Linked DNA regions of Blastopirellula sediminis. The protein of the gene in region 1 binds, or shares a complex with, the protein of each later gene. Links are inferred from orthologs where the notes say so. Each region holds a gene or a part of one and is shown on either strand. Other genes may lie near its edges. The genes, in order: rny and pnp.

The links.
Region 2: rny (region 1) and pnp share a complex: the UniProt entries of both Bacillus subtilis proteins name them as parts of the possible RNA degradosome complex. The link is inferred for Blastopirellula sediminis from one-to-one orthologs.

What each region holds. Positions count from the first base shown.
Region 1 is NZ_JAJKFT010000010.1:3,586,659-3,589,877, reverse strand. The notes cover bases 215-3,112. They hold rny (ribonuclease Y), read left to right. Parts: upstream 215-835; coding sequence 836-2,389; downstream 2,390-3,112. Other genes in these bases: LOC68_RS26195 (TIGR00282 family metallophosphoesterase), read left to right, coding at 2,408-3,112. Outside these bases: tRNA lysidine(34) synthetase TilS, read right to left, coding at 1-151; more of TIGR00282 family metallophosphoesterase, read left to right, coding at 3,113-3,219. UniProt on the Bacillus subtilis protein: Endoribonuclease that initiates mRNA decay. Initiates the decay of all SAM-dependent riboswitches, such as yitJ riboswitch. Involved in processing of the gapA operon mRNA, it cleaves between cggR and gapA.
Region 2 is NZ_JAJKFT010000010.1:2,948,971-2,952,214, reverse strand. What follows is about bases 320-3,242. They hold pnp (polyribonucleotide nucleotidyltransferase), read right to left. Parts: upstream 2,936-3,242; coding sequence 704-2,935; downstream 320-703. Other genes in these bases: rpsO (30S ribosomal protein S15), read right to left, coding at 3,183-3,242; LOC68_RS23685 (two-component system sensor histidine kinase NtrB), read right to left, coding at 320-558. In the rest of the region: more of two-component system sensor histidine kinase NtrB, read right to left, coding at 1-319; more of rpsO, read right to left, coding at 3,243-3,244. UniProt on the Bacillus subtilis protein: Involved in mRNA degradation. Catalyzes the phosphorolysis of single-stranded polyribonucleotides processively in the 3'- to 5'-direction. Necessary for competence development in Bacillus subtilis.

The DNA.
Region 1 (3,219 bases):
TCAGCCGCCCTTTTCCCTGTTTTCGGATCGCCATAAGGGCGCGAAGCAGCGCAACGCTATCGGCGCCGCCGCTAACGGCGACCAAAACGGTACAGTCGGCCCAGTCTGCCGGCGACCAACTATCGCAGAGAGCGGATTCAAACGGGCGCATTACCTACGGTTTTCCGACAGTGGGGGAAGAAAGGGGGGAAGGCAAATCTTCCCAGGGCGTCATTAGTCTGTTAACATACCTTAAACGGTTTCGCAGCGTTAAGTTGCGACGCGCCGTTTACGATGACAATTACCCATCGCACCCAGCGACTTTTTCGGCTTGCCCCGCATGTCGATAGTCCGCCCCGCGACAGGCGGAAATTGCCTTCGAGCACTTGGATCCTGGTTCCGGAAATCTAGTCCCTGCGAATAGCGAGACGAACCGATGCAACCACTGCTTCTTCTCTTTTTGCGTCTGATGATGCGAGTTTGCCCGAGCAAGTGCTACGTGCTTGGACCGGCTCGCGCGCCGAAAAGAAGCGGTCGTTCGTTCTATCCGCATTCGCGTCCCAAGCTGGTGGTGGCTTTGCCGCTGCTGGGTTGGCTAGAACTTGACGCCGAAACATTGCCGACCGAATTTCTAGCTCGATGCGGCTCGTGCCATATCGAGCGAGGCAGCCCGCCACGGTCGGCATCTGGTCGCCATCCCGATCGCCAGCGAGCCGACCGCTAACTTAGCGGAAGCTTCGTCGCTCGATTCTCAATTTCCCTCTGCAAGCGCGTGGTGGACGACGCCGTAGCGGCGCATTATGCGCCTAAGCGAGCGCCGGAGTCGCTCCCATTTCCATTGAGGGAGATATCGTACGTGCCTGACGCATTAACCTACGCGATCTTCGCCGTCGTCGGCTTTGCGATCGCGATTGTGCTCGTCAAGATTATTGACCGGTTGCGGAAAAAGGATGCCGAAACCGAAGCGCAGCAAATCCTGGAACGTGCCAAACAAGACGCCGACAACCTGCTCAAAGAAGCCAAAATCGAAGCCAAGGAAGAGGCGATCGATTTCAAGACCAAGGCCGAAGCCGAACTGAACCGCAGCCGCGATGAAATCCGCGACCGCGAAAAATCGCTCGACCGCCGCGAAGAGTCGCTCGAACAGCAAGCGACCCACTTGCGCAAGCAAGAGCACATGGTCGAATCCAAAGAACGCCGCCTGACCGAGAAAATCGAAGACGCCAGCCGCAAGTCGGACGAGCTGAAGGCGATTACCCGCGAACAGCAGGAACGCCTGCACAAGATGAGCGGCCTCAATCGCGACGAAGCGAAAGCTGAACTCCTGCGTTTGCTCGACCAGGAACTGCAAGGGGAAACCGGCGCCCTGATCTTGAAGCATCAGCGCCGCGTGGAAGAAACCTGCAAGCAACAAGCGCAGGACATGCTGCTGACCGCGATTCAGCGATTCGCCGCCGCTCACACGGCTGAGTCGACCACCAGCGCGATCGACATTCCGACCGACGACATCAAGGGACGCATCATCGGCCGCGAAGGTCGCAACATTCGCTCCTTTGAAAAAGAGACCGGCGTCGACGTCATCATCGACGACACGCCCGGCGTGGTGATCGTGAGCGGTTTCGATCCGGTTCGCCGCGAAATCGCCCGGATCTCGCTCAACAAGCTGATCGCCGACGGCCGCATCCATCCGACGCGGATCGAGGAAGTGGTCAAAGAGACGCAAGCCGAAATCGAAAACGTCATCAACAAAAAGGGAGAGGAAGCGGCGAGCGAAGCGGACGTGCTCGGTCTCCATCCCCGGTTGATTCACATGCTCGGCCGGCTTCACTTCCGGACCAGCTATAGCCAGAACGTGCTGCGGCATTCGATCGAAGTCGGCTTCATCGCCGGTATGCTGGCCGAAATGATCGGGCTCGACGCGCGGATCGCTCGTCGCGCCGGGTTGTTGCACGACATCGGCAAAGCGGCCGACCATGAACTGGAAGGGGGACACCCGAAGATCGGCGCCGACCTGCTCAAACGGCATGGCGAGTCGCCGGAAGTGGTTCACGCCGCGTTCGGACATCACGACGAAATCATCACTGAATATCCCTACACCATGTTGGTCGCGACGGCCGATGCGGCCAGTGCGTCTCGTCCGGGAGCTCGTCGCGAAACGCTCGAACGCTACATCAAGCGGATGGAAGAGCTGGAAGCGATCGCTCGCGGCTTCAACGGCGTCGAACAGGCGTTCGCGATTCAAGCGGGTCGCGAACTACGCGTGATCGCCAGCAGCCGTGACACCGATGACGAGAAAGCGGCGAAGATCTCCCGCGACATCGCCAAGGCTTTCGAGGCCCAGCTGACCTATCCCGGCGAAATCAAAGTGACCGTGGTGCGCGAATCTCGTTTTACCGAGTTCGCACGCTAAAGCAGCGAAGGAGAAGCAGTGCGGATTTTGCACATTGGCGACATCGTCGGCAAACCAGGACGCGACATCGTGCGGATGGCGCTTCATGGACTGCGGCGGCGCGAAGGGCTGAGCCTGATTGTCGCCAATGCCGAAAACGCCTGCGGCGGCTCGGGCTTGAACCCAGCCGCCTATCGCGAGTTGATCGATTGCGGCGTCGACTGCATCACGATGGGAGATCACATCTACCGTCGCAAAGAGCTGTTCCAGACGCTGCAGTCGCAAAACAACATCGTCAAACCGGCCAACTACCCCAAGTCGGCGCCTGGCAAAGAGTTCGCCATCGTCGAAGCGTCCGGAGGGATTCGAGTCGCCGTCATCAGCATCATGGGGCGCGTCTTTATGCGTCCGGTCGATTGCCCCTGGGAAGCGATCGATCGCGTGCTGGCGACAATCCCCGCTAGCATCAAAATTCGCTGCGTCGACTTCCATGCCGAAGCGACCAGCGACAAGCAAGTGATGGGGCGCTATCTCGACGGGCGAGTCTCCTACGTGCTGGGAACCCATACCCATGTGCCGACCGCCGATGAGCAGATCTTCAAAGGGGGAACCGCGTTCCAGTGCGACATCGGGATGACGGGACCGCACGAAAGCATCATTGGCCGGAACATTGAACGGGTCACCGAAACGACCGTAACCTTCCGTCCTACCCAGTTTGACGTCGCTCGGGATGACGTTCGCCTGAGCGGCAGCATCGTCGATGTCGATCCAGAAACAGGCCGGGCCGTCTCTATCCGGCGAATTCAGATTCGCGAAGAGGAAGCGAAAGCCCTTCAGGCCGAATACTCAAA
Region 2 (3,244 bases), 640 kb from region 1 along the record:
CTCGTTCATGCCGCAGCCGGTATCGATCAGACCGAGAGCGACTCCATGTCGCGTCTCCTGCGTTCGGACCATCAACGTGCCGCCGTCCGGCATCGCCTGGATCGCGTTGATCACCAGGTTCAGCAGCGCCGAATAGAGCGTTTCGGCGTCGAGATCGATGCTAGGGAGATCTGCGTCAAGATAACGGACGATCTCGATCCCTTGTCTTTCGGCTTGAGCGGCGACGAAGTCGAGCACGCGTTCGACCTGCTCGTTCAAATTTCCCGGCAACAGGTTGAGTTGCCGCAGCCGCGCGAAACGCAAAAAGTCGTCGAGCAGATTCTGCAGCCGCATGCACTGCTCTTGGACGATCTTCGTCTTTTGCAGTGCGCGGCGCTCGGCGGAGGTTTGCGGCGGATCAAGCTCTTCGGCGAGCAGATCCATGTTCATCCGAATGACCGAGAGAGGATTCTTGATCTCGTGCGCCAGCGAGCCCGCTAACTGCGCGATCTCGTTGTACTGCTCGAGCAGCCTCTGGTTGATCGTCTGGTTGTCCGCAGAAGACGACTGGCCGTCCAACGATCCGAACTCCGCAAAATTAAGCGAGCGAAAAGCTTCTACTAATGACGAAAACGCCCGGCGACGCAAAACGCGAAGCCGGGCGAATGATTTCAGGGCGGAAGCGGTAAGCCTCCGCCGGCGCTGTCAGTTGTCGAGGGTTCGACTAGTCGTCACGACGACCACGTCCGCCGCGATCGCCGCCACGTCCGCCGCGACCGCCGCGTCCGCCGCGATCACCTCGGTCGCCACGACCGCCGCCGCCACCTTCGCCGCCGGCGCCAGCCGGTTGCGGTTCGCCATTCCCTTCGCCAGCCGGGGCGTTGATCGCCTTGTGGCTCAGTTTGACGCGATCGTGCTCGTCGACGAGCAGAACCTTGACCTTCAGCATGTCGCCGACTTTGACGACGTCATTGACGTTGCCGACGTATTCGTTCGACAGTTCGCTGATGTGGCACAGACCGTCACGACCCGGCAGGATTTCGACGAACGCGCCGAAGTCCTTCACGCTAGTGACGCGACCTTCGTAGATCTTGCCGACTTCGACTTCGCCGGTGATCGCCTGGACGCGAGCCAGAGCCGCTTCGGCCCATTCCAGCGTCGAGCTGGCGACCAACACGGTGCCGTCTTCTTGAACGTCGATCGTCGCGCCGGTCTCTTCCTGAATGCCGCGGATCGTCTTGCCGCCCGGACCGATCAACAGGCCGATCTTCTCGGGGTTGATCTTGGTCGACAGCAAGCGAGGCGCCCAGACCGACGGCTCATCTTTCGGAGCCGAGATCGTGGTGAGCATCGTGCGGAGGATTTCGATACGAGCGTCACGCGACTGCTCCAGGGTCGCCTTGATGATCTCGGCGCTGATGCCCTTGATCTTCAGGTCGAGCTGGATGCCGGTGATGCCGTTCTGCGTACCGGCGATCTTGAAGTCCATGTCGCCGTAGTGATCTTCGTCGCCGATGATGTCGGTCAGCAGGATGAAGTCGTTTCCTTCTTTCACCAGACCGACCGAGATCCCGGCAACCGGGTTGCTGATCGGCACGCCGGCCGCCATCAAACCGAGGGTCGCAGCGCAAACGCTGGCCATCGAGCTGGAACCGTTCGATTCCAGAATGTCCGAGATCACGCGGATCGTGTACGGGAATTCTTCCGGACCCGGCAGAACCGGCTTCACGCTACGTTCGGCCAAGGCGCCGTGACCGATTTCTCGTCGGCCCGGACCACGGATCGGGCGGCATTCGCCGACCGAGAACGACGGGAAGTTGTAGTCCAGCATGAACTTCTTGGCGTATTCGTCCTGCAGGCCGTCGACCCGTTGTTCGTCACGCGAGGTGCCGAGGGTGATCGTGACCAGCGACTGGGTTTCGCCACGTTGGAAGACCGCCGAGCCGTGAACGCGCGGCAGCACGTCGACCTTGCATTCGATGTGACGCAGGGTCTTGCCGTCACGACCGTCCGGGCGAGTCCCCGACAGAATCAGATCGCGAACGATCCGTTCTTCCAGATCGTGCCAGGCTTCTTTGAAAGCGTCTTCGCCGATCGCGCCTTCGGCGGTCGGATCCGGAATCATTTCGCCTTTGACCCGTTCCTTCAAGGCGCTGACCGCTTCGGCGCGGGCTTGCTTGCCGGAGGTCTGCTTGGCGGATTTGAAGTCGTTGTAATAGCGATCAACCAGCGGTTGGTAAGCGGCGTTCGGCGCGGGCTCAACCCAAGTGCACGGCTTAACGCCCGCCTTTTCGATGAATTCAAGCTGCAGGTCGCAGATCTCACGGATGTAGCCGTGGCAAGTTTCGATCGCTTGCAGCATCAGGTCTTCCGGCATTTCGCGCGAGAAGCCTTCGATCATCAGGACCGACTCTTTGTTGCCGGAGATGATCAGGTCGAGTTCGCTTTCTTCCAACTCTTCGTGGGTCGGGAAGACGACGAATTCGCCGTTGATGTAAGCCAGACGAACCGCGGCCAGCGGGCCTTGGAACGGCAGACCCGAAATGCCGAGAGCCGCCGAGGCGCCGTTCATCGCCAGCACGTCGCCGTCATTCTGACGATCGCTGGAGAGAACGTTGGCCATCACTTGGACTTCGTCGCGGAATCCCTTCGGGAACATCGGGCGGATCGGACGATCGATCAAACGCGAAGTCAGAATTTCTTTGGTGGTCGGACGACCTTCACGCTTGATGAAGCCGCCAGGAAATTTACCGGCCGCCGCCGAACGCTCGCGATAGTCGCAAGTCAGGGGGAAGAAATCGGTGCCGGGGCGAGAGGGGCCGGACACTGCGGCCGTCAAAACAATCGTATCGCCGTATTGCGTGAGGCAGGCGCCCGCCGCTTGTTTCGCTAGATACCCAGTCTCGAAGGAGAGGGTCAGTTTGCCAATTTGCTTTTCAACGCGAGTAGTTTCCACTTTCCGTTTCCTAACAATACATTGCGATCCCCGCGGCGCACTATCCGCTCGGTCATATGAGAAGAACGACCTTGGGCGACGAGAATCATATTCCAAAAATGCTTTTATCTATCTACGTCTTCAACCGCCTCTGCGCGCAGTCGAACAGCCGACACGCGCGTTTTCGCCGGGCGTACAGACCGCTGCTGCGCCCTGGCGAAATGAAAAAACGTTGACGAGACCAGCCGTCTCGTCGAGCAAGCTGCGACTACTTGCGGATGTTGAGCTGCGCGAGCAGTTCCAAGTACTTTTCCGGGTCGTGACGCTTCA